Regions from separate parts of the Micromonospora sp. NPDC050417 genome, predicted to be linked through region 2. Evidence: riboswitches for the same ligand, from Rfam matches in the RefSeq annotation. Region 2 holds a riboswitch; each other region holds the start of a gene.
The links. A riboswitch is a leader RNA that binds a small molecule or an ion and turns the genes downstream of it on or off. The one in region 2 is predicted to bind cyclic di-AMP.
Positions count from the first base shown of each region.

Region 1: it holds a riboswitch for cyclic di-AMP, as region 2 does, so the genes downstream of both, ACIBF5_RS03970 (NlpC/P60 family protein) here and ACIBF5_RS25600 (hypothetical protein) in region 2, are expected to answer to the same signal.
Region 3: it holds a riboswitch for cyclic di-AMP, as region 2 does, so the genes downstream of both, ACIBF5_RS26985 (coiled-coil domain-containing protein) here and ACIBF5_RS25600 (hypothetical protein) in region 2, are expected to answer to the same signal.

Region 1 is NZ_JBITIH010000002.1:303,846-307,113, reverse strand. Features, by position in the region: partial or broken gene ACIBF5_RS03980 (pyridoxamine 5'-phosphate oxidase family protein) at 1-112, opposite strand, end outside; gene dcd (dCTP deaminase) at 268-846, shown strand; gene ACIBF5_RS03970 (NlpC/P60 family protein) at 951-1,934, opposite strand; cyclic di-AMP (ydaO/yuaA leader) riboswitch at 2,004-2,139, opposite strand; gene ACIBF5_RS03965 (NlpC/P60 family protein) at 2,353-3,268, opposite strand, start outside.
Region 2 is NZ_JBITIH010000022.1:49,394-52,661, forward strand. Features, by position in the region: gene ACIBF5_RS25590 (ABC transporter permease) at 1-107, shown strand, start outside; gene ACIBF5_RS25595 (cation diffusion facilitator family transporter) at 201-1,121, shown strand; cyclic di-AMP (ydaO/yuaA leader) riboswitch at 1,342-1,472, shown strand; gene ACIBF5_RS25600 (hypothetical protein) at 1,480-2,550, shown strand; gene ACIBF5_RS25605 (hypothetical protein) at 2,624-3,268, opposite strand, start outside.
Region 3 is NZ_JBITIH010000024.1:82,181-85,448, forward strand. Features, by position in the region: gene ACIBF5_RS26980 (glycoside hydrolase family 65 protein) at 1-625, shown strand, start outside; gene ACIBF5_RS26985 (coiled-coil domain-containing protein) at 670-1,704, opposite strand; cyclic di-AMP (ydaO/yuaA leader) riboswitch at 1,708-1,838, opposite strand; gene ACIBF5_RS26990 (hypothetical protein) at 2,038-2,229, opposite strand; gene ACIBF5_RS26995 (dienelactone hydrolase family protein) at 2,523-3,182, shown strand; gene ACIBF5_RS27000 (NADPH-dependent F420 reductase) at 3,247-3,268, shown strand, end outside.

The DNA.
Region 1 (3,268 bases), on a different contig from region 2:
CGGCGCGGACGGTGGCGAGGTAGCCGAGACCCGGCCCGTACTGCTGCAGGAGGTTGCGGATCGCGTCGGCGAGACGCGGGGCGTCGGCGGCGAATTCGGACCAGGATGCCATGGGGAGATCCTATCGAACACGTGTTCGAGACGGGTAGTGCGACACGCGCTCGACGCGCCGAATCGTCGCCCACCTGCCGCTCCGCAGCGACGCGACGAGTCACTCCGGGTCCGGGCGCGGCCGAGTTGATCTCGCCCGGTCGCTAAGGTGGCTGGATGCTGCTCTCCGACCGTGACCTGGTCACCGAGATCAAGGCGGGCACTCTGGGGCTGGAGCCCTTCGAGCCGGCACTGGTGCAACCGTCGAGCATCGACGTACGGCTGGACCGGCTCTTCCGGGTGTTCAACAACCATCTCTACACCCACATCGACCCGGCCAGCCAACAGGATGACCTGACCTCGGTCGTGGACGTGCCCGACGGCGAGCCGTTCGTGCTGCACCCGGGCGAGTTCGTACTCGCATCCACGCTCGAAGTGATCTCGCTTGGCGACCAGCTCGCCGGCCGCCTGGAGGGCAAGTCGAGCCTGGGGCGGCTGGGTCTGCTCACCCACTCGACCGCCGGCTTCATCGACCCCGGCTTCTCCGGCCACGTCACGCTGGAACTCTCCAACGTGGCCAACCTGCCGATCACGCTCTGGCCCGGCATGAAGATCGGCCAGCTCTGCATCTTCCGGCTCTCGTCGCCAGCCGAGCACCCCTACGGTTCCGCCGTGTACGGGTCCCGCTACCAGGGCCAACGCGGCCCTACCCCCAGCCGCTCCTGGCAGCGCTGGCAGACCTGGCCCACCCGCTGACCCTCCCTCCGCGATCTGGGGCAGGTCCGCGCTGACGGAGAGATCCGTCAACACGGGCCTGCCCTACTAGATCGTCGAGCAGGGAACCCCCGGGGAGGGGGAGGTCAGGCGGTGGGGCGGCCGAGGCTGTGGACGGTGGCGGTGTCGAGGCGCTTCATCTTCACCGGCTCACCGGCCTGTGAGGCGTGCACCACCCAGCCGTCGCCGACGTACATCCCGACGTGGTGCAGGTCGGCGTAGTAGAAGACCAGATCGCCGGGGCGCAGTTCGGCTTGCTTGACGTACGCGGTGGCCCGACGCTGGGCGGCGGCGTTGTGCGGCAGGGTCACCCCTGCCTTGGCCCAGGCGGCGAGCATCAGCCCGGAGCAGTCGTAGGTGTTCGGGCCGGCGGCACCCCAGACGTACATCTTGCCGATCTGGGCGCAGGCGAACGTGACCGCGATGCCGGACGGACCGCCGGGATAACTCGACGGGCAGGGGGCTGGGCGGAGCGTTCCGCCGCCACCGTTGCCGTAGACCTTCAGGCGCAGCTTCTGCAACCGGTCGATCTCGGCGTCGATCTGCTTCTTCTTCGCGGCCAGGTCCGCCTCGGTCCGGGTGAGCTGCGCGACCAGGGTGTCCAGTGGCGCCTTCTGGGCGGCGAGTTGCTCCTTGAGGTCGACCACCGCCTGGACATCGTGCTGCTGCCGGCGGGCGAACTGGTCGAGGATGGTGAGCTGGTCGGCGAGCATGGTCGGTGAGTCCGTGGTCAGGATGGCGTTGATCGCGGAGGCGTTGTCCCCCTTGTACGCCCGAACGGCCATGTTGCTGACCTTGCCCATAGCCTGGTCGATCTGGAGTTGTAACGGCAGCATCCGCTTGGCCAGCGTGTCCGCCTGCTTTTTCTTGACGGCCAGATCCTGACGGGTTGCGTTGGCCTTCTCGATGGTCGGTTCGAGTTGGTTCCACGCCGCGTCGATCTGCTTTTCGATGTCGGTGACCGACGGTTCGGCGTGGGCCGCGGTGGCGCCGAGCAGAACGGCGACGACACCGGCGATCGCGGCGAGTACGGCGGTACGGATGGGCCAACGGGTACGCGACCGGGTCATGTCCGGGTCGACCGGAGTCGACCGGAGGGACCTCGGCCGCGGGGCATGGCTAGCCACCGGGGTGGGCGCTCCTTCTTCCGGAACCGCCTACCGGGTTAGCTGACGGGTTCGGGCGGGAAGAGTGCGCCCTACCGCGAATATTCGCGGATTCACCCCGAGGTGTTGGTTCCCCGGTTCGTCGAAAACGATTCGGCGGGCCGAGCCGGTGCCACCCGGGTTGGGTGATCAGGTGCCGTCTCGGCGATCTCCCACAGTAGGAACGCGGTTATGCGAGTGCAACCCGTGGCTGGAGTGAAACCGTTCCGTATATCGGACAATTACTCAGGGTGTGTCACCGTCGACAAGGGACAGGCCCCTTGCTAACGGCGTCACCGTCAACAAGGGGCCTGTCCCCACAAACTCGGGCAATTGCTGTTACTCAGCCGGGTCGACGGAACCCCGCGACCGGCATAACGTCAATCTTCGTCATCTTTACCGGCTGACCGGATTGCGGTGCGTGCACCATTAATCCGTTACCGACGTACATGCCGACGTGGTGCAGATCACCGTAGAAGAAGACGAGGTCGCCGGCGCGGGCGTTTGCCCGACTGATCACCTGGCCCTCGTTCCACTGGGCACCCGTGTAGTGGGTGAGCTTCACTCCAGCCTTGCTCCAGGCGTACTGGGTGAGTCCGGAACAGTCGAAGTTGTTCGGCCCGGTCGCGCCCCAGACGTACATCTTGCCGATCTGGGCGCAGGCGGTCCTGACCGCAGTGCCGGCGGGGCCACCCGGGTACGTCGCCGGGCACGGCCCGATCCGCAACGCACCACCGGAACTGCTCGACCCGTACGCGGTCAGCCGCAGCCTCTCCAGCCGGTTGATCTCGGTGTCGATCGACTTCTGCTTCGCGGCGAGCTCGGTGTCCTGCTTCTTCTGTTGCGCGACCAGCTCGTCCAGCTTGCGCTTCTCGACGTCGTACTTCTCCTTGGCGGCGGTGACGTCAGCGATCTGCTCCTGCTGCTCCCGGGCCAGGTGGTCCAGGATCGTGAGCTGATCGGCGAGTTCCGTCGGCGTACCGCTGGTGAGCAGCGCGTTCAGGTCCGACGACGGGCCGCTCTTGTAGTAGCGCGAGGCGAGGTCGCCCACCCGGTCGAGCGCCAGGTCGGCGTGGAGGGCCAACGGCTGGATCTTCTTCTGCAGGTCGGCCGACTTCTTCTGATTCGCCAGAAGTTGGCTGTGCACCTTGTTGTACTGCTCGATGGTCGGTTCGAGCTGAACCCACTGAGCGTCGATCTGCTTCTCGATCTCCTCAACCGAGGGGGCAGCCTGCGCCTGCGTCGTCGGCAGCAATCCG
Region 2 (3,268 bases):
TCCTCTGCGTGGCTCTGGCCGGCGGCGCGGCGCTCCTGGCCGGGCTGCTTCCCGCCCGGCGGGCGACCCGGACGCCGATCGTGGCGGCGATGAGCGTGGAGGGGTGAACCGCCGCCCATCCCCCGACCCGAACCAATCACACACATTGCGATGTCGGCATATGTTGGGTCGCGCGGGCACCGGCGGCGGAGGGTGTGGGCGTGGGCGCGGGTCATGACCACGGCGCGCAGGCGATGCGCGCGGGCGAGCGGCACCGGGGACGGCTCTGGTCCGCCCTCGGACTGCTCGTCGTCTTCACCGTGGTCGAGGCGGTCACGGCGCTCGCCACCGGCTCGCTCGCGCTGCTCTCCGACGCCGGTCACATGTTCACCGACGTACTCGGGATCGGGATGGCGCTCGCCGCGATCACCGCGACCCGGCGTGCCACCGACGACCCGCAGCGGACCTTCGGCCTCTACCGGCTGGAGGTGCTGGCCGCGCTGGCCAACGCGGTGCTGCTCTTCGGCGTCGCGATCTACGTGCTGGTCGAGGCGGCGCTGCGGTTCGGTGCCGCGCGTCCGCCGACCGTGCTGGCCGGGCCGATGCTGGTGGTGGCGGTCCTCGGGCTGCTGGCCAACCTGGTCGCCTTCGGGCTGTTGCGGGCCGGTGCGCGGGAGAGCATCAACCTGCGCGGCGCCTACCTGGAGGCGCTCGGGGACCTGCTCGGCTCGGCCGGGGTGATCGTCGCCGCCCTGGTGATCGCGAACACCGGCTGGTGGTGGGCCGATCCGGTGGTCGCGGTGGCGATCGGCCTGTTCATCCTGCCCCGCACCGGGCGGCTGGCGCGGGCCGCGGTCCGGATTCTGGTGCAGGCCGCACCGGAGCACCTGGACGTGCCGACGGTGGCTGCCCGGCTCTGTGCCGTACCCGGGGTCGCCAACGTGCACGACCTGCATGTCTGGACGCTCACCTCGGGCATGGAGGTCGCCTCGGCCCATCTCACGCTCTCCCCCGGCGCCGAGGTCGGCGCGGTGCTGGCCGCCGCGCGCGGGGCGCTGCACGACGACTTCGACATCGCCCACGCCACCCTCCAGGTCGAGCCCGGCAGCGCGACCGAGAACTGCGGCCCGGCCGATTGGTAGGGGCCACTGACCGGGCACGGTCCTTACGAGACGCCGAAACATGACCACTCTTCGCTTACCTGGCCCTTAAATTTTGTCCCCCGACCGGGTAAAAGTTTCTAGTTATATCCGACATATCACTTCGAGTTGCGGCGTCCGTCGGCCGCGCCAACACTGTCCGTGCTGGACATGCCGGTAGGCTCGGCTCCGGTCTCCGCCGGGCGGCGCCCTCCGGCGCCTGCGGTGACCGTCGCCTAATCGCACGTGCGAGCCGGGGAACCATCGCGTCATTGGGGTGCATCCGCGTCAGCGGTAGGGATCTTCCGTCCCGAACCCGTCAGCTAACCCGGTCGGCGGCTGACGGAAGGACGTGTACCGAATGCCATTCCTGGCGCCCGTACGACCACGACCACGTGCCGCACGGTTCGCGACCCTGACCGCGATCGCGATCATCCTCACCGTGCTGGCCACCCCCCTCACCCCCACCAGCGCACTCGCCGCCGCCCCGGGCACGCTCGCCGCCGCCCCGGGCGACACCGACGACGAGGGCGGCAGCGCCAGCCTCCGCGAACAACTCGACATCGCGGCCAAGGGCTATCTCGACGCCCAGGCAACGCTGGACAACTCCACCAAACGGCAACAACAGCTCGCCGCCCACCTGGTCACCCTGGAGGCCGAGCTGGTCACCCGGACCCAGACCGTCGCCGAACTCGCCGGCATGGCGTACCGCACCGGCCGACTGGGGCCGCTGACGGCCCTGCTCAACAGCGACTCGCCGGACGGCTTCCTGGACCGGGCGTCGTCGCTCGGCACGGTGGCCGCCAACGAGGACCGCCAGCTCCGAAACCTGATCGAGGTCCGCGACCAGGAACAGCGGGCCAAGGCGGCGATCGAGAACGAGATCCGGGAACAACGCAAGCAGCTCGACATCATGGCCAAGCGCAAGCAACAGGCCGAACGGGCGCTCGCCCAGGCAGGCAGTGGCGGCGCCAGCGCCGGCGTCACCGCCAGCACCACCTCCGCCACGGCGAAGCCGGCGCCACGCAACGCCGACGGTTCCTGGCCGAAGGAGTCGTGCAGCGCGAACGACCCGACCACCACGGGCTGCATCACCCCGCGCACCCTCAACGCGATGAACCAGGCCAAGGCGGCCGGCTTCACCCGCTTTGTCTCCTGCTTCCGCAGCGGCGGGTCGGGCGAGCACCCCAAGGGGCGGGCCTGTGACTTCGCGGCGGAGAAGGGCGGCTTCGGCGGGATCGCCACCGGCGGCGACAAGACGTACGGCAACAACCTGGCGGCGTACTTCGTCGAGAACGCCAGCCGCCTCGGCGTGCTGTACGTGATCTGGTTCAGACAGATCTGGCTACCGGGCAGTGGCTGGAAGGCGTACAACGGCGGCGGTGACCCCTCCAGCGACCACACCAACCACGTCCACCTCTCCGTGAACTGACGCCCTCCCCCTCCCCGCCCCGGTCACCAACGTCTGTGGGCATTGCATCCGGATCGGCGGGGAGGGGAGGGCGTCAGTGTTGGGCGTTCCAGAAGCCGATCAGGGTGGCGGTCCACCAGCCGAGTTGGGAGACGGTGGCCGCGCCGGCGGCGGGGAGCAGGCGGGACCAGGGCACCGGGCCGTCGCCGACGGCCGTGAGTCGGTCACTGACCCGACCGAGGAACAGGCCGTTGATCCCGACCACGAGCACGGCGACCAGCTTGATCTGCACCAGCGCCGACGAGGTGTCCGGACGCAGGGCCGCGCCGCTGACCACCAGCCCCACCAGGCCCAGCCAGATGAGCAGGTGCGTGCCCCGTGCCGTGGTCAGTACCGTCCCGATCCGTTCTTGACGTAGCAGCCAGCGCAGGCTGAACCAGTCCACCGTGAGCACCGCCCCGAAGCCCACGACCAGACAGGTCAGATGGCAGAAGAGAGCCACCATCCGCCATCCTGGGCTGAGCGTGAGGTGGGGTGCGGCGAGCACGACGGCCACCCAGCCGACGCTCATCGCGAGGACCGCCCCGGCGAGCACGTTGCGCCCGGCGGGCCGGCGGTGGCCTCCACGCCAACCGGCCGCCGGTGCGGTGGACGGTCCGCCGCCGGTCGAGGTCGCGGACCGGTCGCGGACCGAGGCGGGGATCGACGACCAGGGGCGATTGACCGGAACCGCGGTCCG
Region 3 (3,268 bases), on a different contig from region 2:
CTGGCGCGGGGACGCGTTCACCGCGGAGGAGAAGGCCCGCAACTTCGCCTACTACGAGCGTCGTACGGTCCGCGACTCGTCATTGTCCGCCTGCACCCAAGCGGTCCTCGCCGCCGAGGTGGGACATCTCGAACTCGCCCACGACTACCTGGGCGAGGCCGCCCTGATGGACCTGCACGACCTGAACCAGAACACCCGTGACGGGGTCCACGTCGCGTCTCTGGCCGGGGCGTGGATCGCACTGGTCGCCGGGTTCGGAGGCATGCGCGACCACACGGAGATCCTCTCCTTCGCACCCCGGTTGCCGAACCGGATCGACCGGTTGGAGTTCTCACTGGTCTGGCACGGGCACCGGTTGCGGGTGGACGTACGGGAACAGGAGACGACGTACGCCCTGCGTAACGGCGACCGGAGCGGCACGATGGACCTGCTCCACCACGGCGAGCGGGTCCGGGTCACCTGCGAGGAGCCGGTCACCCGGCCGAACCCGCCGCCATCTCCGACGGGTCCTGCACCACAGCAGCCGCCCGGCCGCGCCCCGGCCCGCCGGGCCTCGGTCATCGACAGCGCCGGTTCGAACCCGCCGACCGAGCAGCGGACCGCGCCGGACAAGTCCCAGGGGTAACACGCCGCCGTCGTGCCGTCGTGCCATCTGGGGCGCCCGGGTTGTCAGAGCAGCGAGAGGTGTACGTGGTTGGTGTGGTCGCTGGACGGGTCGCCGTGCGCCGAGGAGTATTTCTTCCACCCGGTCGCCGGGAACCAGATCTGCCGGTACCAGATCACGTAGAGGATGCCGAGTTTGTCGGCGTTACGGACCAGGAACGCGGCGAGGTTGTTGCCGTACGTCTTGTCGCCGCCGGTGGCATCGCCGCCGAAGCCGTTCGGCTGCGCCGAGAAGTCACAGGCCCGACCCTTCGGGTGTTCGAAGGGTCCGCCGGTCCGGTAGCAGGAGACGTGCCTGGTGAAACCGAGGCGCCGGGTTTCCTGGAGTGCGTGCAGGGTGCGCGGGGTGAGGCAGCCCTTGGTCGTCGGGTCGGAGCGGGTGCAGGACTGGGCTGGCCAGGATCCGTCCCGGCCGCGCGGGGCCGGGTCCGCCTCCGGTGAGGAGGCGTTGACGAATCCCTCGGTGGCGGTGCCGCCGACCAGCGCGAGGGCACGTTCCGCCGCCTCCTTCTGTTTGGCCATTGTGGCGAGATGTCGTTGCTCCTCGACGAGTGCCGCGTCGGCCGCGCTCTTGGCCCGGCTGGCCTGGTTGCGCGCTTCCCGAAGCTGGCGCAGCTTGCTGTTGTCGCGTTGCGCGATCAGGTCGAGGCCCTCGGCCCGTTTCATGAACTCCTCCGGGCCGGCGCTGCCGAGCAGTGCGCTGATCGGTCCGATCCGCCCGAGCCGGTAGGCGTTGACCGCCACCTCACCGACCTCGGGGCCGATCGTGGAGAGCTGTTCCTCGATCTGGCGCAGTTCGTCGGCGAGCACGGCCTGACGCTTGCGCGAGTTCTCCACCGCGTTCCTGGCCGCCGCGTAACCTCGCCCGGTCGATTCGAGGACGTCGCGTAAGAGGGGATTGCCGCCCTCCTCGCCCGGGGTGACCGGGCCGGCGGGCGCGGCTGCGGCGGGTCCGGCCACGACTGCCGCGCCAGCGAGCGTGCTCACCGCGGCGAGCAGGGTCAGGGCCAGCGAGAACCGCTGACGCATAGGTGTCGTCATGCACGTTCCTCCCGTCGGCCGCCGACCGGGTTAGCTGACGGGTTCGGGACGGAACTAGCCCTACCGCGAGTGCGGATTCACCCCACCTACCTGGTTCCCCGGCTCGCGCGATGGCGATTGGGCGGCGGTCGTCGCCGACAGCTCGAGGGGGTAACCACCGGGTCGGAACCGAGGGAGACATTACCGGATCAGTCGGACTTATAGGGGCTGAATCTACGTCGCCACGAACGAAATCTTCTGGTACGCGTGGACGCCTCGGCGGGCCCCTCGAAGGGGACCCGCCGAGGCGTCCGTCTGGGCCGGGTGGTCCCGTCCCCTGGGTCCGTACGACGGTCAGAAGCGGTCCCCGGTCGAGGGGACGCCGTTCTGGTCGTGCGGAGCCACCCGGCGCGGGTCGTCCGAGGCCCGTGCCTGGGCGGCGTCGTCCGCCCAGTCCCGCCCCGCGTTACGTTTGTCGCGCTTGTCCTGCGGCGGGCGGGCGCTGGTCGGGGTGGACTCGGACTTGGCGGATTTCTGGCGGGTCATGGCATCCTCGCGATCACTCGACGCGGGCCGCTGTCGCGGCCTCCGTGGTCTCCTGCCGCACTCGGCGCCTTCCCGAGCGGGCCGCACCTGTCGCCTTCCCGAGCGGGCAGACGGCAAACGGCCCCGCCACCTCACTGCTCGTCTCCACCCGCTGTCCGGTACCTGGGTTGTTCGTCCAGAACCCGGGTACCGGACAGCGGGTGGAGACAGAGAACCGGGATACCGGAGAGCAGGTAGGGACGACCACGACCGGACGGGTCGAGACGACCACGACCGGACAGGTCGAGACGACCGTGACCGAGACCGCGATCCCGGCCGGGGATGTGGAGCTCACCGCCGACCTGGTGATGCCCACCGACGGAGCCGTCGGCGTGGTCCTGTTCGCGCACGGCAGCGGCAGCTCGCGGCGGAGTCCACGTAACACCGCGGTCGCCCGGGTGCTCCACCAGCACTCGCTGGCGACCGTACTGATGGATCTGCTCACCCCGGAGGAGGAACGGGTCGACGAGCAGACCGCCGAACTCCGGTTCGACATCGGACTGCTCGCCGGCCGGCTGGTGGGTGCGATCGACTGGTTACGGCGGGACCCGGACACGGCCGCCCTGCCGGTTGGGCTCTTCGGGGCGAGCACAGGTGCGGCGGCCGCACTGGTGGCCGCGGCGGAACGGCCGGAACACGTACCGGCCGTGGTCTCCCGTGGCGGTCGCGCCGACCTGGCCGGTCCGGCCCTTTCCCGCGTACGGGCGGCGACGCTGCTGCTGGTCGGCGGTCGGGACGAGGAGGTGATCCAGTTCAACCAGCAGGCCCGCGACGCGCTCGGCGGGCCGGTGGAACTACGGATCATCCCCGACGCGACCCATCTGTTCCCCGAGCCCGGTGCGCTGGAGCAGGTTGCCGACCACGCCGCCACGTGGTTCGCCGAGCGGCTACCGAGCTTCGGCGCGGCGCCGTAGCCGGTCCCACTGACCGATCTTGACTCGGCCTGTTCGGGGTGGCTCTCGGCGGGTAACCACGGACATGCACATCGGGATCATTGGCG